Regions from separate parts of the Bradyrhizobium septentrionale genome, predicted to be linked through region 4. Evidence: predicted binding sites of a transcription regulator. Region 4 holds the regulator's gene; each other region holds the start of a gene.
What was found. The regulator LexA, encoded in region 4, represses DNA repair genes until DNA is damaged. The targets are predictions, from matches to a motif close to TGTTCNNNNTGTGTTCNG.
Positions count from the first base shown of each region.

Region 1: uvrA (excinuclease ABC subunit UvrA) is a predicted target of LexA. The motif match lies at 1,456-1,473, and genes of this name have one in related genera.
Region 2: HAP48_RS49400 (type IA DNA topoisomerase) is a predicted target of LexA. The motif match lies at 3,654-3,671, and genes of this name have one in related genera.
Region 3: ruvC (crossover junction endodeoxyribonuclease RuvC) is a predicted target of LexA. The motif match lies at 2,516-2,533, and genes of this name have one in related genera.

Region 1 covers NZ_CP088285.1:7,788,856-7,794,179, forward strand. Annotated here, with positions in the region: gene HAP48_RS38930 (outer membrane protein) at 1-324, shown strand, start outside; partial or broken gene HAP48_RS38935 (outer membrane protein) at 643-1,303, shown strand; gene uvrA (excinuclease ABC subunit UvrA) at 1,560-4,547, shown strand; gene HAP48_RS38945 (barstar family protein) at 4,558-4,953, shown strand; gene HAP48_RS38950 (PRC-barrel domain-containing protein) at 5,065-5,324, opposite strand, start outside.
Region 2 covers NZ_CP088287.1:30,458-35,781, forward strand. Annotated here, with positions in the region: gene HAP48_RS49385 (UvrD-helicase domain-containing protein) at 1-417, opposite strand, end outside; gene HAP48_RS49390 (PD-(D/E)XK nuclease family protein) at 414-1,838, opposite strand; gene HAP48_RS49395 (hypothetical protein) at 1,889-3,121, opposite strand; gene HAP48_RS49400 (type IA DNA topoisomerase) at 3,714-5,324, shown strand, end outside.
Region 3 covers NZ_CP088285.1:4,003,234-4,008,557, forward strand. Annotated here, with positions in the region: gene HAP48_RS20735 (methyl-accepting chemotaxis protein) at 1-1,242, opposite strand, end outside; gene HAP48_RS20740 (YebC/PmpR family DNA-binding transcriptional regulator) at 1,468-2,214, shown strand; gene HAP48_RS20745 (hypothetical protein) at 2,262-2,447, opposite strand; gene ruvC (crossover junction endodeoxyribonuclease RuvC) at 2,564-3,091, shown strand; gene ruvA (Holliday junction branch migration protein RuvA) at 3,231-3,848, shown strand; gene ruvB (Holliday junction branch migration DNA helicase RuvB) at 4,105-5,154, shown strand.
Region 4 covers NZ_CP088285.1:8,063,254-8,068,577, reverse strand. Annotated here, with positions in the region: partial or broken gene HAP48_RS40345 (ComEC/Rec2 family competence protein) at 1-939, shown strand, start outside; gene HAP48_RS40340 (hypothetical protein) at 936-1,163, opposite strand; gene HAP48_RS40335 (hypothetical protein) at 1,326-1,754, opposite strand; gene lexA (transcriptional repressor LexA) at 2,098-2,802, opposite strand; gene HAP48_RS40325 (molybdopterin molybdotransferase MoeA) at 3,034-4,245, opposite strand; gene HAP48_RS40320 (HAD family hydrolase) at 4,272-4,898, opposite strand.

The sequences.
Region 1 (5,324 bases), 270 kb from region 4:
AACAACGTGCTGCTCTACGCCAAGGGCGGTGCGGCGCTGACCGACAACCGCTTCAGCACCTACTTCACGCCGACAGGCGCGCTCGGCGGCCGCGCCACCGACACCCGCTGGGGTGGCACCATCGGCGCCGGCATCGAAGTCGGCTTCGCGCCGAACTGGACCGCTGGCATCGAATACGACCACCTGTTCATGCAGGACAAGACCTACAACCTCACCACCCCGAATGGCGCGCTGTTCAGCACCATCCGCGACCGCCAGGACGTCGACCTCGTCACCGTCCGCGTGAACTACAAGTGGGGTGGCCCGGTCGTTGCGCGCTACTGATCGCACGCAGCGGATCTGATCCCGACGAAAGGCCGGCGCTGTGCCGGTCTTTTTGTTTGCGCGATCGATTCGAATACTGAGCCGGATACCGTCCGCGCGACGGTTGATCTCCATCGAGCCAGCCTCGCGCCGGCTCTCCTATTGGTACGTACGCACCTCGCGCGCTCGTTTTCCGTGCATTGTGGTTTCCCGGTTACACAACCTCCGCGATCTCTGTGTAGAAACATGTGATCGTCACGCAATGCTGTGACGCTCTCTTCGAATGTTTGAAGTGACCACATGAAAATGGGCAATAGAAACGGGACTCGGACTTTGAAAATCAGGAATGTTTTGCTGGCATCGGCCGGCATGCTCGCACTGAGCGCTCTTGCACCCGCGTTGGCCGCCGACATGGCTGCACGCGCCCCCTACGTGAAGGCTCCGCCGCCGGCCGCGATCTACAACTGGACCGGCTTCTACATTGGCGGCTTCGGTGGCTATGCCAGCGAGGATTCCGGCAATCCGAAGATGGAAGGCGGCTTCGGCGGCGGCACCATCGGCTACAACTGGCAGGCCAGCAACATCGTATACGGCCTTGAGGCCGACGGCGCCTGGGCTGACGTCAATGCCTCCATCACCGGCTTCGGCATCACCGCGACGAGCAAGATCGACGCGCTGGGCACTGTGCGCGGCCGCCTCGGCTTCGCGGTCGACAAGGTGCTGTTCTACGGCACCGGCGGCTATGCCTGGATCGACAACAAGATTACCTTTTAGCGGCTTCGGCCTGACCACCTCACAGAGCCACTTCCACTCCGGCTGGACCGTCGGCGCGGGCATCGAGGCCTTCATCGCGCCGCAGTGGTCGATCAAGGGCGAGTATCTGTATCGCAGCCTGAGCAGCGAGGACTATTTCGGCGTGCCCTCCGGCGACCTCAACCTGCACAGCGTCCAGTTCGGCGTGAACTATCACTTCGGCGGCCCGATCGTCGCCAAGTACTGATTGAAGTACTGAGCTGAAGCGACCTTGAGACCACGGAAAGGCCGACGCCTCGCGTCGGCCTTTTTGCGTCTGGGAACCGGCCCTGCTGACGGCTGCTGCCATCGGGCAAACTATCCGTTGATGGATGCGACTCAACACTGGAAATCCGCCGCCGTTCTTCCTACGTTCCAGTCTTCTCACCCATCGGCGCAAGGTCCCGGCAGCACCGGCGATGCGCGCCCAAAAGGCGCCACATCATGCGCCCGGAATTGTCGCTATGGATGAAGTGCTCAAGGCGAAGCGCCAACAGACCGCCGGCGCCTCATCGCGCGCCATCACGATCCGCGGCGCGCGCGAACACAATCTGAAGAACATCGACGTCGAGATTCCGCGCGACAGACTGGTCGTGTTCACCGGCCTGTCCGGCTCCGGCAAGTCGTCGCTCGCATTCGACACGATCTATGCCGAAGGCCAGCGACGCTACGTCGAGTCGCTGTCGGCCTATGCGCGCCAGTTCCTCGAGATGATGCAGAAGCCCGACGTCGACCAGATCGACGGGCTGTCTCCGGCGATCTCGATCGAGCAGAAGACCACTTCGAAGAACCCGCGCTCGACCGTCGGCACCGTCACCGAGATCTACGACTACATGCGCCTGTTGTGGGCCCGCGTCGGCGTGCCCTATTCGCCGGCCACCGGGCTGCCGATCGAGAGCCAGATCGTCTCGCAGATGGTCGACCGCGTGCTGGCGCTCCCCGAAGGCACCCGCCTCTATCTGCTGGCGCCGGTCGTGCGCGGCCGCAAGGGCGAGTACAAGAAGGAGCTCGCCGAGTACCTGAAGAAGGGCTTTCAGCGCGTCAAGATCGACGGCACCTTCTATGAGCTGTCGGAGGCGCCCGCGCTCGACAAGAAATTCCCGCACGACATCGACGTCGTGGTCGACCGCATCGTGGTGCGCCCCGACCTTTCGCAGCGCCTCGCGGAAAGCTTCGAGACCGCGCTGAAGCTCGCCGAAGGCCTCGCCGTGATCGAATATGCCGACGCGCCTGCGGCGGCCGCGCAGGACGAGAAGAAAGAGGACAAGAAGAAGACCGCAAAGATCCACGACAAGAGCGGCCCCGAGCGCATCCTGTTCTCGGAAAAATTCGCCTGCCCGGTTTCGGGCTTCACGATCCCCGAGATCGAGCCACGCCTGTTCTCATTCAACAATCCCTATGGCGCCTGTCCCGCCTGCGGCGGCCTCGGCGTCGAGCAGCATATCGACGAGGACCTGGTCATCCCCGACAAGGAGCTGACCTTGCGCAAGGGCGCGATCGCGCCCTGGGCCAAATCGTCCTCGCCCTATTACATCCAGACCCTGACCGCGCTCGGCAAGCACTACAAGTTCACGCTCGACACCAAGTGGAAGGACCTGCCGAAGAAGGTGCAGGCCGCGCTGCTGCACGGCTCCGGCGACGACGAGATCAAGTTCTCCTATGAGGACGGGGTGCGCTCCTACGACACCAAGAAGCCGTTCGAGGGCGTCATCACCAACATCAACCGCCGCTACCGCGAGACCGAGAGCGAGTGGGCGCGCGAGGAGCTCGGCAAGTATTTCTCCGACGTGCCCTGCGCCGGCTGCAACGGCCACCGGCTGAAGCCCGAGGCGCTGTGCGTCAAGATCGGGGCTAAGCACATCGGCGAGATCTCGGAGCTCTCGGTCAGGCGCGCCGGCGAATGGTTCGAGACGGTGCCGGCGGCACTCAACGCGCAGCAGAACGAAATCGCCGCGCGTATTCTCAAGGAGATCCGCGAGCGCCTGACCTTCCTGCTCGATGTCGGCCTGAATTACCTGACGCTGTCGCGCTCCTCCGGCACGCTGTCGGGCGGCGAGAGCCAGCGCATCCGCCTGGCGTCACAGATCGGCTCGGGACTGACCGGCGTGCTCTACGTGCTGGACGAGCCGTCGATCGGCCTGCACCAGCGCGACAACGCCCGCCTGCTCGATACGCTGAAGCGGCTGCGCGACCTTGGCAACACGGTCGTCGTGGTCGAGCATGACGAGGACGCGATCCGCCTCGCCGATTATGTGCTCGACATCGGCCCCGGCGCCGGCATGCATGGCGGCCACATCGTGGCCGAGGGCACGCCCGACCAGATCATGCGCAACCCGAAATCGCTGACTGGCAAATATCTGACCGGCGAGCTGTCGGTTGCGATCCCGGACCGGCGGCCGCCGAACCACCGCCGCACCATCAAGGTGATCAACGCCCGCGGCAACAATCTGAAGAACGTCTCGGCCGAGATCCCGCTCGGCCTGTTCACCTGTGTGACCGGCGTCTCCGGCGGCGGCAAGTCGACATTGCTGATCGACACGCTGTACCGCGCGATCGCCCGCAAGCTGAACAACGCCAGCGAAGGCGCAGCACCTCACGACCGCATCGAGGGGCTCGAGCACATCGACAAGATCATCGACATCGACCAGTCGCCGATCGGCCGCACGCCGCGCTCCAACCCCGCGACCTATACCGGCGCCTTCACGCCGATCCGCGAATGGTTCGCCGGCCTGCCGGAGGCGAAGGCGCGCGGCTACGAGCCCGGGCGCTTCTCCTTCAACGTCAAGGGCGGCCGCTGCGAGGCCTGCCAGGGCGACGGCGTCATCAAGATCGAGATGCACTTCCTGCCCGACGTCTACGTCACCTGCGACACCTGCAAGGGCAAGCGCTACAACCGCGAGACCCTGGAGGTGCTGTTCAAGGGCAAGAGCATCGCCGACGTGCTCGACATGACGGTCGAGGAAGCCGCCGAATTCTTCAAGGCGGTGCCGCGCGTGCGCGAAACCTTCCAGACCCTGCACCGCGTCGGCCTCGACTACATCCATGTCGGCCAGCAGGCCACCACGCTCTCAGGCGGCGAAGCCCAGCGCGTCAAGCTGGCAAAAGAACTGTCAAAGCGCGCCACCGGCCGCACGCTCTACATCCTGGACGAACCCACGACGGGCCTACACTTCCACGACGTGGCAAAACTGCTCGAGGTGCTGCACGAGCTGGTCGCCCAGGGCAACACGGTGGTGGTGATCGAGCACAATCTCGAGGTCATCAAGACCGCCGACTGGGTGATCGACCTCGGCCCCGAAGGCGGCGACGGCGGCGGCGAGATCGTCGCCTGGGGCCCGCCCGAAGACATCGTCAAGGCACCGCGCAGCTACACCGGCAAGTTTTTGGCCCCGGTGCTGAAGAAGGCCAACAGCAAGCCAAGAAAGAGCAGCGCGAGCGAGGCGGCGGAGTAATGTTGGCCTGGTGAGCAAGCCGCAAATATTCATCTCGTTCGGAGATGACGGCGTGCCGTCCCGTGCGGCGGCGCGCGTCAGCGTCCCGGAAAGCGTTACGAGCAAAGCAGCGCTCTTGGCTACGCTTGCCGCGCAGCTCAAGTTTCCCGATTATTCTGGAACGAATTGGGATGCGTTCGAGGAGTGTATTCGCGATCTCTCGTGGTTGCCGCCCGGTCCAGTGTTGATTGCGCACGCTGACGTGCCGCTGATTAGTGATGCGCCGAACGCAATAACCTACGCTGCGATACTGAATGAAGCTGCACGCAAAATGTTGAGGTCGCAGGACCATCCGCTTTCGGTCGCATTTCCTCTCAAGCATCGCGAGCAAATCATATGGCTGCTTCGAGCCCACAGGACTGATTAGCAAGTGCCCGGATGAGCGAAGCGACATCCGGGACTGTCGGCCGAACAAATCAACTGCTCCCGCATGTCGCTTCACTCATGCGGGCTACAACAACCGCCTCTCACCTCCGCGCTACACCGCCCAATAATTCGGGTGCGTGTAGCGGTCGCCCCAGTCGAACGCGTCGCCGTCCAACTCGGATGGGCCGGTGCGCAGATCCTCCAGAGTCACCTCGGCCTCGAAGGCCTGCCGCTCGGGATCGAATCGCAGCGCGGTCCATCTGACGGGATAGTGGTGGTGGGTACTCAGCACGCCGCCGGTCTTGATGACGGCGTAGGCCACCGTTCCGCTCACCTTGTCGAGCATTAGCCGCTCGATCGATCCGAGCTTCG
Region 2 (5,324 bases), on a different replicon from region 4:
GTCGTCTTGCCGCAGGCGTTCCGCGATCGGGTCTATCTTTGGCGAGAATTGTTGGATCGCTTCCTCGGTTGCCAAACCGAAAAGAGAATTGGCCATCTCCGGTGGGATTACCTCGGCGACCGGCGAAAGGCCCCCGTCGATTGCGAAGTCACTTACCAAGCGGCCGCAGACGCTGTTCACGGTGCCGACTAGTCCGGCTAGCGCGCTTTGAGCCGCTTCGGCGTAGCCCTCTTGAATAAGGCGAGCGCGGACTCGTTCCACCAACTCGGCGGCTGCCTTGATGGTGAAAGTCGTCGCAATGATGCGCGCCGGAGACGCGCCGTTCTGGGCGACGTTCACATATTCCGTACTTAGTCGCCATGTCTTTCCAGTACCAGCTCCAGCACTGACAACGGAGATCGGCCCCATATCGGTCATCGCCGACCTCCTTCGATCGACGCGCCACAAAGTGAGCCGTAGTCGCAAAATCTGCAGCCGGGTTCGACCTGGGGCATGGGATCAACGTCTGTATCATCAGTTCCAGCCTCAACGCCCCTTACCAGAACATCACCGCGCTCCAACTGCTCCATACGATGGTCGTATGCCGCACGTAACGCCGCCCATGTCTGCTTAAGATCTGAGCCGGGCACATGGTGGGCGGCGGGGAAGGGATAGGGGCTGGTGAAGAGGAGGCTCTGTTGTCGCAGCATAAAGTACCCGGCTCCCAACGGAGTGCGCCCGGCCTGTTCCTCAAGCCAGGTGTATCCAGCCAGCTGAAGGGCGCGCCCTTCCTGAACCTCTTCACGACGATATTTGTCTCGCGTTGCCCATTTGAGATCGAGGACGACCGATCTTCCCTTCGGATCCTCCAGGACGAGATCCAGATAACCTTCGAAGTCTTGACCTGGGGCAAATGCGACAACCACTTCTTCTTCGCATCCCCTAACGGTCAAGCCAGCATCGGAAATCATCTGAACAAGCAGACGAATCGAATCGGATACGCGCGCCTTGGCTCTCTCATATTCGACGGCATAGCCGAGTCGCAGCAAAGGCGCAGCCGTTTGGACCACAAGGCTATCAAACATTTTTGCAGACGCGCTCGCGGCTTCTTGCGGAAGCCAAGTCTTTCGTTGGGCGAAAAGATTCTCGACGACGGCGTGGGCAAGTATGCCGACCAGATTCGCATCATCGGGCAAGACGTTGAGGGCGCCAGGACGAACACGTGCGCCATAGTTCAACGCCCAGGCTAGCGGGCATTCGATCATCGTTTTGATGCTGGTGATTGACTCGATAGGTCGGCGGGCAATCGTCGAAGCGGGGACGATCCATCGGCGTCGCGCGGTCGGTAATGCGAGCGGGCTAATTCCTTGACGCTTGATCTCGCGATCGCCGAGCCGAGCTGTTTCGCCGATCGCGATGGCCTGAGCCGGAATTCGCGCTTTAGTGACGGCCTGCAGCAACTCGAGCTGCGCAAATATTTCGTGCCACAATGGATGCGGCGTCGCTGTTTCTCCTCGAAGACGGCGAGGCATTATGAGGATCGCCCGAGACCGTGCTCCTAGGAGCGCTTGGCGCCAACTGGCGGCCTCGCGCAGGACGGCGTCTTCGATCGGTTCGACATGGGCATCGACCGCGGCCAGTGCTGCGATTTCGGCGCTCGACCAAGGCTGACGAGGCGGCGAGCTGACGTCACCCGAGAATCCCCACCAAACCACGGTGTCGGCTGTCCCCCAAACCTGACCGGGGGCATCAACAACCGACCAAGGAGCAGCCTCCTCGGTTGCTGCCGGCGCCGACGCGCCTTCGGCGGTTACCGCATCGATGATGCGGCCAAGTTGGATTGCAGGGATGTGAGACACGCCTAGGGCTGCGATCGATTCGCTGAGCGCCGAGGAATGTGCTGCAGCCGTCAGGAAAAGGTAGTCTCTATCGCGTTGTGCACCCCCCCCCCCCCGGACCATTGAGCGATGCGATGGCATACGTCTTGGACCCGTTGAACGGGGATGCCGTCGGATCGACGAAATCGCTGCGGTTCGAGCCAGAACTTCCATTCGTCCTGTGCCTTCCGAATTTCGCTCTCGATGGCAGCATCATCCAGCCCGTCGGCACGCCGCCAGCCGGTCAGGTCGCGGATGCAGTCTTGCCACGCTTCTATCCATCGCTCTCCACCGATGCCCGGTTCGTCCATCAGGGCACGAACAAATCGCCGAGACACAAATGGGGGAAGGGGAGATCGTGGCAGGCTTAGGAATTCCAGAATCCTCGCAGGCTCGAGTGGGTCCCACAAAATCTCTAACGCTAGCGGCAACACCTGAAGTGCGCTGCGTTGAGGCGATGTTTCGGTCCAGCCCGGACGGGGAAGGCCCAATCTGCGACAGGCGGCATCAAGAGCTGGGCATCCGTTTCCGCGGACTATGACTGTTTCCCGATTGTCTCCTGAGGAGAGCCAGGCAGCTACGGCATCGGCCGCTTGCCACTCATCGTCGGCGTCAAGAATGACGAGGCTTCCATCTCCAACGAATTTTTCCGCTTTGTCGCCGCGTAGCGCGCATTGGATGGCTACGAGATCGGAGTCGCCCGTGTTCACCGAGGGCTCCAACGCGCGGATAGTGATTCCGCTGGCGCGGAGACGGGCTAACAAGCGTCGCCACATCAATGGGAGCCGTTCTTCGGACGAAACGACATCGATTGTTTCGACCGGGAGGTCGTGCCCGTTGGTTAGGACCTCTAAGATGGCGTGAATTCTCTCTCCTGGACAACTTCCTAGAGGTTGGCTCCCTGCCATCTCGAGCGACGCCATCGTTTCGAGGCGCGGTCCTGCGCTTTCGATCTGCTGGCCTTGCCAGCCGGACGCATAGAGCTCGTCACGCCAGGCCAGTATATGTTTCGCTGTTGCCCAGGCATCCCGCACGAAGGAGCCGGAATAGAAGCGTGATCCATCATCGTGCGAACGCAGACGCCCCTGATATCTGGCAATGCGAACTGCTGCCGGCGTATTGGGGCCAACCAAGCCGAGGGCGGATTCGAGCAGGTTAAGAAAGCCGCTTGGGCCAACCACAGGCTGGCCAATTGCGGCTGACGACCCATTTGCTGTTTGCGGATGACATGGGCCGTCGAGCTTCCATCCAAAAACGACGTGCATCTCCGCCCCATCCCATGGAGTGCAAACTTTAAAACGAAAGAATTCTAGTCATTTACTGCGGATTAAAGGAACTTGGCTCGGATTAGAAATATTGGCGGCCGGAGGCAGCAGGTCTCATCGACTCAGTGCCTATAATGCATATGTAAATATTATGTGTGGAAGAATTATTCAGGCGTCCGGCCCCCTTCGTTACCAGTTGGTCGATGGACGGCGACGCCAAGGCCCGGCACGAGGCGGCGAACCGGGCGTCCATTGCGACGGATCAGGCGGTCGCGCACGCGGCCGGTTCAGCAACCTAGCGCGCGCTTTCGATTTTCTGTGTTAGCCGCGCGAACTCCCGCTCAGGGTCTAGCTAGTCCGGCAGGACGACGAGGTCATCGCGGCACATGCCGCCAACGAGCTTGTGATCGGTGGCCGTTATCAGACACGGTTCTCCTCAGCGTTCATGGTACCCCGCGCCGATTCACATAAACGCGGCGCGTCAGTGACCAAGGCGGGGACACACTTCAAAACCTAGCTTGCGAGGCTTCGATGTTCACTATATGTTCCATATAACATCCTCCTCGAATTTGTTCTACCGAACGAGCGCGACGTGCCTGATCAGATCGTCATTACGGAGAAAACCAGCCAGGCAAAAGACGTCCGCGCAGCGGTTGGTTCTCGCTACGGAGATGTCCTCCCGGCCGAGGGCCATTTGTTCGACCTCCTCGAACCGGAGGACGTTGTGCCGGTCTGGAAGTGCTGGTCACCGATACTTTTGCGGCCCGAAGGTCTTTACGACACTCGCCCGGCAACGGGCGGAAACAAAGCCGCCAAGCTCAAAGCGATTCGCGAGGCTCTGCGTTCCGCCAAGCGAGTTTGGCTCGCCACCGATTGCGATCGCGAAGGTCAGCTAATTGGTCAGGAAATTCTCGAGCACTACAAATACCGCGGCGAAGTCATGCGGGTACTGTTCACCGCGCAGGACCCGCAAACCATCCGTGACGCATTCGGCCGGGCAAAGCCAAATGCCGAATACGCCCGCCTTTACGCCGCCGCCGTCGCGCGCCGGCAGGCCGATCAGATCTACAATTTATCACTCACTCGCACTGCGACCGTGATCCTGGGTCGAGGTACGCGGAGAGTGATCGGCGTCGGCCGAGTGAAGACGCCGACCTTGGCCATTGTGTGCAAGCGCGAGTTGGAAATCCGCGATTTTGTGCCCCTCACCTATTTTGAAGTTGTCGTCACCGCGAAGGTAGCGGAAGGCCAATTCCAGATGCGGCACGCGCCGCAGGACCGGATCGTTAGACACGAAATTGCTGAGGACGCCGTCAAAGCAGCCGAAGGCTTCGAGGGCACGCTCGCCGTGCGCGTCGAAGATAAGCGTCAAGGACCGCCTAAACTGCATGATTTGCCGTCGCTGCAGAAACTCTGCGGCTCACGCTTCGGCTGGTCGGCGAGCAAGACACTTGAGGTGGCGCAGGAGCTCTATGACGGTCAGGGCAAGAAGATCATCACTTACCCGCGCGCCGAGGTGCGCTACCTGCCGCAGAGCTTGATATCGGACGTACCGCGGATCGTGGCCGGCCTGCAGGCGGGCCAATCGTTCAGCGCGATTCCGGTGCCCGTGCCGCCGGTTATCCGTAGAGGCGCGAGCGGCACGTTTTACGACAAGGGGTTGGAAGGCGCGAGTCACCACGCCGTTATTCCCAACGTCAATACGATCGACCAATTACGGGACGTCTGGCCTCGTCTGTCGGCTGACGAGAAGAAGCTATTCGACATCATCGCTCGGGCCTATCTCGCCGCCCTGATGCCTGACTTTCGCTACCGGCAGACAACCGCAACGCTCGACGTGCGCGGCTTCGAATTCCGTGCCGCCGGCCGCCAGCCTATCGATCTCGGCTGGCGAGCAGCATTTCCGGAGTGGCAACCCGCCGACGAAAAGGGCGACGACGCGCAATTGCTGCCGCCGCTGCGCAACGGCGAGACCGCAATGCTGCAGGACCCCAAAATTGAGGCCAAGGAGACCCGACCGCCGCCGCGTTACAACGAAGGCACGCTGATCGAGGCGATGCAGAATGCCTGGCGTTTTGTCGACGATGAGGTTCTTCGGGATCGCCTGAAGGAAGCTAAGGGCATTGGCACGCCGGCGACCCGAGCCGAGATCATCGGCGGGCTGAAGAAGCAGGGTTTTCTGATTGCCCAGGGAAAGCACATC
Region 3 (5,324 bases), 4.1 Mb from region 4:
GTGGATCGCCCACATCCGGTCTTCGACCTTCTCGCGCAGCGCGGCGGTTGCGCCCTCGAAACGGGCCTGCGCGCCGGCCTTGGTGCGGTCGCCGATCCTGATCCGGCACGCGCCGATATCCTGTAAGGTCGCACTCAGGGTCTCATGGGCCGCGAGCTCCTCGGCATCGGGCCCGCCGATCAGGATGCCGTCCATCGCGATCTCGTAGACCGGCGCGGTGATGATTCCGCGCGCGGTTGTGATCTCGATCTTGAGGCTGCAGGGCAGGCGCTCGTTCTTGCGCGGATCGCCGCGCCCGTCCTGGCGCAGCAGCACCGCGCAGCGCGCCTTCAGCTTCTGGGCGAAAGCGGTCACGGCCTTGCCGGCCTTCGCGACATTGTCGCCATGCGCGGCCGCTTCGCGCGTGGCAGAGTCGATCTCGCCGGCGCTGGTGCCGACCGAGACGATGAAACTGGAGGCGGAGGCGGCGTTCTGGCCCATCTCGCCGGTGATCGCATTCTGCTCGGCGACCGCGCCGTTGACGTTCTCGAACACCGGGCGGATCGCCTCGATCGCCTGCGAGATGCGGTGCACCGCGTCCGCCGATCCGGTGGCATCCTTCTGCAGCGCCTCGATCTTCCTCGTGATCTCTTCAGTGGCGCTCTGGGTCTGCACCGCCAGCGCCTTGACCTCGGTGGCAACTACCGCAAAGCCCTTGCCGGCCGCGCCGGCGCGCGCCGCCTCGATGGTCGAGTTGAGCGCCAAGAGCGTGGTCTGCCGCGCGATCTGCGCGATCAGGTTGACGACGTTGCCGATCGCGGCCGAGGATTCGCGCAGGCGATCGACATTGGCGGTGGCCTCGCGCGCTGCGGCTGCGGCATCGTCGGCGAGCTGGCTCGCGCTGCGCACCTGCTGGCCGATGCCCTCGGCTGAATGGGTGAATCGGCCGGCAGCTTCCGAGAACGTCGTCGCGGTGTTCTGCGCGTCGCTGCTGCGGCCGCTCAGTGCGTCGGTGCGGGCGCGGATGGTCGCAAGCTTGGTTGCCGTCGCCTCGGCGCCGTCGGCGACCGAGCCTGCGGCGCGCTCGAGCTGGCGGATCATCGCGCCGAGCTCGAGTTCCAGCAGTTCGAGGATTTCCCTGGCTGAATCCTTGGCAGAATCAGTCTCGGTCGCGGAGGGCGCAGCTACCGTGGCCGGAACCTTCGGCTCAGCGGCAGGCGCAGCCGGCTCCGGCACTTGCTTTCGAAACAAACCGAACGCCATGTGGGCTCTGTGGGGGCTGTTGGAAGTTGCCATGGAAAGTTGCGGCGGGACGGGGCGATCCTCGCACCGGGGCATGAAGTCATGGTTAACAAGTGCCTCATGTTCCGGCTTGCGGTAGTATTCCGGGGCCGGACCGCCCCCGCCGATCTTTGATTTTGACCGCCAGGGGCCTATAAGGCCGCGTTTTCCACCCGTTCAGACCCTACGCTTTCGAAGAGACGTCGCATGGCCGGCCATTCCCAATTCAAGAACATCATGCACCGCAAGGGCCGGCAGGATGCCCAGAAGTCGAAGCTTTTCGGCAAATTGGCCCGCGAAATCACCGTGGCGGCCAAGCTCGGCACCCCGGACCCGGCGATGAACCCGCGCCTGCGCGCCGCCGTGGTCGCGGCCCGCGCCGAGAACATGCCCAAGGACAATATCGATCGTGCGATCAAGAAGGCCGCGGGCAATGAGGGCGAGAACTATGACGAGATCCGCTACGAGGGCTATGGCCCCGGCGGCGTCGCCGTCATCGTCGAGGCGCTGACCGACAACCGCAACCGTGCCGCCTCCGACATCCGTTCCTTCTTCACCAAGTCGGGCGGCAATCTCGGCGAAACCGGCTCGGTCGCCTTCATGTTCGACCGCACCGGCATCATCGAATACGACGCCAAGGTCGCCTCCGACGATGCCATGCTGGACGCCGCGATCGAGGCCGGCGCCGACGACGTGATCTCCAGCGAGGCCGGCCACGAGGTCTACGCCTCGCAGGACACCTTCCGCGAAGTCGCCAAGGCGCTGGAAGCGAAGTTCGGCGAGCCGCGCAAGGCCGCGCTGACCTGGAAGCCGCAGAACACCGTCGCGGTCGACGACGAGACCGGCGAAAAGCTGTTGAAGCTGATGGACCTGCTCAACGAGCACGACGACGTGCAGAACGTGTTCGCCAATTTCGAGGTGTCCGACGCGCTGATCGCGAAGATGGGCGGCTGAGGCGGCTTCGCCGCACGTGCTGCGATGAGGCCGCCGCCGAGGCGGCCTTATTTGTTTGGCAGCAGCGCCGGGACCATCCACGGAATGGGAAAGAGTGGGAACAGCAGCGCACCCCAGACGAACCAGGCGCGTCTCGAGCGTCCCCTCTCGACTGCGGAGTTGGCCGTGAATCGCCCGGACAGGAGCGCGACCGCAACAACGGGAATGGCGATCAAGACGATCAGGGAGGACATGGCGGCTCCTGTCGATGCTGTCGCCAGTATATAGGATTGGGCCGTGGGTGCGACAGAGGCGGGGATGGCGCTCCGTTTGTGTTTCGTTCTCCCGGCGCAGGCGGTATCACTACCCCATGACATCGCAGCCGATTCGCTCTCCCGTCCGCATCATCGGTATCGATCCGGGTCTCCGCCGCACCGGCTGGGGGGTGATCGAGACCGAGGGCAATCGTCTCGTCTATATAGCCTGCGGCTCGGTCGAGCCGCCGGACGATCTGCCGCTGGCGAGCCGGCTGCTCGCGATCCATGAGGGGCTTGCCGCAGTGCTCGGCGACTACAGGCCGGCGGAGGCGGCGGTCGAGGCGACCTTTGTCAACAAGGACGGCGTCGCCACGCTGAAGCTCGGCCAGGCGCGCGGCGTCGCCATGCTGGCGCCCGCAATGTTCGGTATCTCGGTCGCCGAATACGCCCCGAACCAGGTCAAGAAGACCGTGGTCGGCGCCGGACATGCCGAGAAGAACCAGATCCAGGTGATGCTGAAGATACTGTTGCCGAAAGCCGAGCCACCATCCGCCGACGCCGCCGACGCGCTCGCGGTCGCCATCACCCACGCCCATCACCGCCAGAGCACGGCGCTGCGGCTCAGGGTGGCGAGCCTATGATCGTCCGATACCAATCGCCGTCATGCCCGGCCTTGTGCCGGGCATCCACGTCTTTTCTTGCCGGCGTCGAAGACGTGGATGGCCGGGACAAGCCCGGCCATGACGAAAGAGTGGCGTCCAAAGTGCCGGGACGGCCACGATGATCGGCAAGCTCAAGGGCCTGATCGATTCCTATGGCGAGGATTACGTGATCCTCGACGTCGGCGGCGTCGGCTATCAGGTGCATTGCGCGAGCCGCACGTTGCAGGCGCTGCCGTCGCCGGGCGCAGCGGCGGTGCTCTCGATCGAGACCTATGTCCGCGAGGATCAAATAAAACTGTTCGGCTTCCGCAGCGATCTGGAGCGCGAATGGTTTCGCCTGCTGCAGACCGTGCAGGGCGTCGGCGCCAAGGTCGCGCTCGCGGTGCTCGGCACGCTGCCGCCGACCGATCTCGCCAACGCGATCGCGCTGCGCGACAAGGCGGCGGTCGCGCGCACGCCGGGGGTCGGGCCGAAGGTCGCCGAGCGCATCGTCAGCGAATTGAAGGACAAGGCGCCGGGCTTTGCCGATGTCGATCCCGCGGTGGTGCAGCTGTCCGGCGCGATCGACAACAACCGCGCGCCGCGCCCGGTCACCGACGCGATCTCTGCGCTGGTCAATCTCGGCTACGGCCAGCCGCAGGCCGCCGCCGCCATCGCCGCCGCCTCGCGCAGCGCCGGTGAGAAGGCCGAGACCGCGCAGCTGATCCGGCTGGGTCTGAAGGAATTGTCGAAGTGAGGGCCCGTTCAAATCTATGCGCCAATTGGGCCGAGCGCTTCGCTGCGTTCCCTCCCCCCCGCAACCGGGGTCTACCCCGGTTGCGCATTGAATTCTTGCGCAAGTCGGGCAGGCCCGACTTGCGTTGGGGGAGGGTTAGGGAGGGGGGTGCCACGGCGGCAGTCTTCGTGTGGCCCCCCTTCCCCAACCCCTCCCCACAAGGGGGAGGGGAGCCTAACCACCACCGACGCGGCTTGCGTTGCATTGGTCTGCGAACATGAACACCCCGTCCCGCATGGTCACGCCCGAACGCCGCTCCGATGATGTCGGTGACACCGCGATGCGTCCGCAGTCGCTCACGGAGTTCGTCGGCCAGGCCCAGGCGCGCAAGAATCTCTCGATCTTCATCGAGGCCGCGAAGAAGCGCGGCGAGGCGCTCGATCACGTGCTGTTCGTCGGTCCCCCCGGCCTCGGCAAGACCACGCTGGCGCAGATCGTCGCGCGCGAGCTCGGCGTCGGCTTTCGTGCCACCTCAGGTCCTGTGATCGCCAAGGCCGGCGACCTCGCGGCGCTGCTCACCAATCTCGAAGAGCGCGACGTGCTGTTCATCGACGAGATCCATCGCCTGAGCCCGGCGGTGGAAGAAGTGCTCTATCCGGCGATGGAGGATTTCCAGCTCGACCTGATCATCGGCGAGGGCCCGGCCGCGCGCTCGGTGAAGATCGAGCTGTCGAAATTCACCCTGGTCGGCGCGACGACGCGCGCGGGGCTGCTCACCAATCCCTTGCGCGATCGCTTCGGGATTCCGATCCGGCTCAATTTCTACACCGAGGAAGAGCTGGAGAAGATCGTCACCCGCGGCGCCCGCGTGCTCAACATCGGCATGAGCCCCGACGGCGCCAACGAGATCGCGCGCCGCGCCCGCGGCACGCCGCGGATCGCCGGCCGCCTGCTGCGCCGGGTGCGCGACTTTGCCTCCGCGGCGGATGCCGATGCGATTGATCGCGGCATCGCCGACCGCGCGCTGAGCGCGCTCGAGGTCGACAGTGCCGGGCTCGACGCAATGGACCGGCGCTATCTGACCACCATCGCCCTGAACTATGGCGGCGGGCCGGTTGGCGTCGAGACCATGGCGGCGGCACTGTCGGAGCCGCGCGACGCGATCGAGGACATCATCGAGCCCTATCTGATCCAGTGCGGCTATCTGCAGCGTACGCCGCGCGGAAGGCTGCTGACGTCGCATGCCTTCCGTCATCTCGGGCTTGCCGAGCCGAACCGCGACCCCTCGCAGTTCGGCCTGTTCGGCAACAATGGCGACGAGGACTGAGCTGCTCCCGAAGTCGTGAAAAGACGTGTTGATGCAGCGCATCGCGCTGCCGGTAACCTTGCCCGCTAACCATTGCGAGGTCTCTGCAGGCCGTCTGCACAAACGCGGCCCAATTCCGCTCCAATCAAAGGGCTTATGATTGGTCGGAGCGTTTCCAGGAAGCGTCAGGC
Region 4 (5,324 bases):
TGATGCTGGCCTCGCTGGTGGCGGGGCTGGCGACGACGCCCTACGCCGCGTTCCATTTCCATCGCGTGACGCCTTACGGGCTTCTCGCCAACCTCGCGGCGATGCCGGTGGTGTCGGCGATCGTGATGCCGGCGGGCCTGCTCGGCCTCCTCGCCATGCCGTTCGGCTTTGATGGCGTGTTCTGGGCGATCATGGGCTTTGGCATCGACTGGATGATTTTGGTGACGCAATGGGTCGCCGCGCTGCCTGGCGCGGTAGGGCGGATGGCGGCGTTCGGCATCGGGCCGCTGATCGTCGCAAGCGCGGGCATCATCCTGCTTGGGCTGTTGCGCACGCCGCTGCGCTGGTCCGGCGCTGTGCTCCTGGTGGTGGCCACAGTCTGGGCGGTGAGGGTGCCGCTGCCGGACGTGCTGATTTCCGCCGACGGCCGCAACGTCGCGGTGCGCGGCGGCGACGGGCGGCTGCATCTGATGCATAGCGCGAAGGATGCATTCCTGGTCAAGGAGTGGCTGGCGGCGGATGCCGATGCACGGACCGCCGCCGATGCGTCGCTCGGCGAGGGCGTCTCCTGCGATCCGAGCGGCTGCGTGACCCAGGGGGCCGGGCGGCGCCTTCGTCGCGCTGGCGACGCGGCCGGAGGCGCTGGCCGACGATTGCGAGCGGGCGGCGCTGATCGTCACCGCGCGGGTGGCGCCGCAGGGCTGCGCGGCCTCGGTGATCGATGCCGAGCGGCTGCGGCGCCACGGTGCGCTGGTGCTGCGACGGAACAGCGCCGGCTACGCCGTCGATGCGGTGAAGCCCGGCGGCATCGACCGGCCGTGGTCGCCGGCGGTTCCCGGTGACGGTGAGAGCGAGACGATCCTCCGCACACCCGCCGCCGCGCCGCGGCCTGCCGTCGATGCGACCCCGGCCGAGACCGACCTGCAGGGGGATGACTAGCCGTTGTTGGGCGAGGGGGTAGTCGGCAGCTCGAACAGGCCGAGATGGTACTCGTCGGAATCGGGGCCGGCGTCGGGCTTCCTGACGAGGGTGAAGACGGCCTCGGGAAACTGCTCCCAGACCTTGAGATCATCGGCCGTCACCGTCAGCCAGCCGAACCGGAACATGTAGCGGCCCGGCTCGGTGACGCGTCCAGCCTTTTGCCATGTGACCTTGTCGACCACTGCGCAGGTTTCCGTGAGTGCACGTCCTCCGTACGCGATGATGCGCCAAGGCGCTCGCCGACGCAAATCTCCTCATGCGCCCCGGAAGCGGAAATCCGGGGTCGCTCGAAATCGCTTAAGGTCATCCGCCGCCGAATGGCTCATTCCGCGGCGACGGTGCGCTCAACCCAAAAACAGCGACGCGAATGCGGAGGGGCGCCGCTCCACAGCCTTCGGCTTGTGCTCGACCTGCGGATGCAATGCCGGCAATTGCAGCACGCTGACGCGCTGTCCCTCGACCAGCTGGGTCACCAGAACATGGCTGCCGTCGGGGAATTCGACCGCGTCGTGATGGCGATCGGGCACGTCGGGCTCAACTTCGTTGAACACGCCGACGCGGAAATTCATCGTCTTGGTCCAGATCCAGCGGCTGTCGTAGCGAACGTTCTCGGCGAAAGCGAGCTCGGTGCCCGGCAGCATGCAGACCGCGACCGTGGGATCGTTCTCCGAAGCAAAGCCGCGGGTCGACGTGCCGCGGAAGGTCGTGGTGATCAGCGTCTCTCCGACAATGGCGGGGCGCGCTGCCACGGCGTGCAGACTATAGTCACACATCGGATGGCTCCTCTTTTCGAGGTAGCGACCCGTGCCTCTCCTTGAGGCGCAGGCCTCTACCAGAGTGGACGATAGCAAACGAGTGTCTGCTCGTTTCTGGGCGATTGTACGACTGGCCGTCGAACGCCTCAATCACAAACACGCTACACTGCGCGAGAGGTATCGGGGCGCATCCAAGCTGGTCCGCACGCTGCGCTATCTTCCAAGGAACGATCCGATCTGTTGCTCGTTCCTGGATCGGGACGACTTTTTCTTCGAATCGTCATCCCGCTCCATATGTCTGTTCGAGCATGATCTTTTCGGAAAACCGCTTCGCACTTTTCCGGATCATGCTCCGCGGTCGTCAGTATTTGCGATAAAGGCCGATCAGCTTGCCCTGGATGCGGACCCGGTTCGGCGGCAGGATGCGCACTTCATAGGCAGTGTTGGCCGGCTCGAGCGCGATCGATGCACCGCGGCGGCGGAAGCGCTTCAGGGTGGCTTCCTCCTCGTCGATCAGCGCCACCACGATGTCGCCGGTGTTGGCGACGTCGTTGCGCTGGATCAGCGCCATGTCGCCGTCGAGGATGCCGGCGTCGACCATGGAGTCGCCGCGCACCTCCAGCGCATAATGCTCGCCGGAGCCGAGCATGTCGGGCGGCACGCTGATGGTGTGGCTGCGGGTCTGCAGCGCCTCGATCGGCGTCCCGGCCGCGATCCGGCCCATCACGGGGACGGCGACCGGACGGTTGCCGTCGTCCTCGGCGATCGGCGGCGTGCTGCTGCGCTTGCCGAGGGTGCCCTCGATGACGCTGGGCGTGAAGCCGCGGCGACCGTTGCCGCCGCCGGCGGCCAGTTCGGGCAGCTTGATGACCTCGATGGCGCGGGCGCGGTTGGGCAGGCGGCGGATGAAGCCGCGCTCCTCCAGCGCAGTGATCAGGCGGTGGATACCGGACTTCGAGCGCAGGTCGAGCGCATCCTTCATCTCGTCGAAGGAGGGCGGCACGCCGGCCTCTTTCAGACGTTCATTGATGAAACGCAGAAGTTCGTACTGTTTGCGCGTGAGCATCTCGAGTATTCCCCCGGTTGATAGCGTCGTTCGATTCCGAGACTCTTCAGGTGGGGCCTTCAGACGGGGCCTGATCTCGGGAGCGCGATGCTCCCTGGCGGCTTCCCGATTGTAGACACCAGTACTCGAAACAAATCATGAACGGACACTATATGTTCGATATGTGTTCCGCAACCACTTAATTTCCGGTGAACGCATCAGGCGGCGCGCAATCGGCAGCCCGCGAAAACCTCACTCGGGCAGTGTGAGGATCTCGCATTCGCTGCCCTTGGCGGCGGCGGGCGCGAACGGCGGACGCACCAGAAGTGCCCGCGCCGCAGCGAGATTCCCGAGCAGCGAACTATCCTGCTGCATCACCGGCGTGGCGATCGGCGCGCCGTCCTGGCGCTCTTCGAGACGCGCGCGCAGGTAGTCCTCGCGCCGGTCGTTGGCGGCGAGGTCGCGGCCGAGCAGGGCGGTCGTGCGGACATGATGGATGGTGTTCCGGCCGCTCAAAGCCCGAATCAACGGCACCAGAAACAGGAAGGCGCAGACATAGGACGACACCGGATTGCCGGGCAGGCCGATCACCCGCATCGCGCCGAGCCGGCCATGCATCATCGGCTTGCCGGGCCGCATCGCGATCCGCCAGAACGCCATCGCGACGCCCTCGGCCTCCAGCGACTGCTTGACCAGATCGTGGTCGCCGACCGAGGCCCCGCCGGTGGTGATCAGGATGTCGGCGCCGGTCTCCCGCGCCCGGCGGATGCCGGCGGTGGTCGCGGCCACCGTGTCGGCGGCAACCCCGAGATCGACGGTCTCGGCGCCTTCGGCGCGCGCCAGCGCACGCAGCGCATAGCCGTTGGAATAGACGATCTGGCCGGGGCCGGGCCTTGAGCCCGGCATCACCAGCTCGTCGCCGGTGGCGAGCACCGCGACCTTGGGACGGCGGCGCACCGCGAGTTCCGGATAGTTCATGGCGGCCGCCAGCGAAAGCGCGCGGTCGGAGAGGCGGCTGCCGCCCTTCAGCAGCAGGTCACCCTCACGGAAGTCGACGCCGGCCGGGCGGATGTGCCGTCCTGGGCTCGCGGCCTCGGTGATCGAGATATGGTCGCCGTCGACCCGGGTGTCTTCCTGGATGATGACGGCGTCGGCGCCATGGGGGATGACGCCGCCGGTGAAGATCCGCACCGCCTCGCCGGCACTGAGCGTCCGCTCGAACGGCCGGCCGGCGGCGACTTCGCCGATCACCCTGAGCCGGGCCTTGAGGTCAGCCGCATCGGCGGCGCGCACGGCGTAGCCATCCATTGCGGACATCGGCTCCGGCGGCTGGGTGCGGCGCGCCGCGAGGTCGTGCGCCAGCGTGCGGTGGTAGGCCGCATCGAGCGCGACTATCTCCTCCGGCAGCGGTTCGGCGCCGGCAAGAATGGCGGACAGGGCATCGGCAACCGGCATCAAAGCCACGCGCAAAACTCCTTAGGTGCAAATGGTCAAATACCAAGTGCGGTCAGCGCCCTTGCCACGTCATCCGTCGATGTCACGTGGATGGCTTGAAGGCCGCGCGCCCGCGCACCTTCGATATTGGCAGCCAGATCGTCGAAGAACAGGATCCGCGACGCCGGCACGCCGATCGCTTCTACCACATGATCGTAGGCCGCGGCGTCGGGTTTCCGAAGGCCGATGCTCGAGGACAGGAACACGGTCCGGAAGTGGCTGAGCAGCTCGGCATAGGCGACCGAGAAGTGCGCGACATGTGCCGGATTGGTGTTGGAGAAGGCGTAGAGCGGCATTCGCCCTGCGGCGGCCGCGAGCAGGGGTGCGATGCCCGGCATCTCGCCGGTGAAGATCGAATTCCAGCCCTCGAGGAATTGCGCGTCGGTGAGCTCGACGCCGAGTGACCGGCGCAGGCTGGCAAAGAACGCCGCGTCGTCGATCCGGCCGATCTCGTGATGCCTGTAACTGTCGTCGACGACGAAACGGCCGGCGAGGTCGGCCGGCGCGCAACCGGCATGCTGTGCCCAGTGCGTCATCGCCTTGTCCAGGCTGATATCGAGCACGACGCGGCCGATATCGAACAGCAGCACGTCGGCTGAGTCGGGGGAGAGTTGCGAGGTCATTGCGTGAAACCATGTACGAAAATTGCGGGCAGGCGGCAATCTCCCCGATTTGTGCGGCAGGCATGCGACTTCCCTGTCGTCCCGGCGAAGGCCGGGACCCATACGCCGCAGCAATTGTAGTGAACGGGACTCGTCGTTCCAGCGACGCTCAACAGTATTCTTTTGTGGTTATGGGTCCCGGCCTTCGCCGGGACGACAAGGAGTGTGTGGCGCGGTCTGTGGGTCATACGCTCGCATTCTCGCGACATGATTTGTCCGAGCTTTGCTTCTCGTTCCGCCCTCTCCTTGAACAGAGGGCGCAGGGAAAGCCGGGTGCCGATCGCACCCATGGGCCCCGAGCAAAGGGTAGAAAGCTCGGGGGTAGGACCACAGGTGTAACCGGAGCAATCCGGCTTTCCCTGCGCGATGGTTTTACGGCTTACTTCG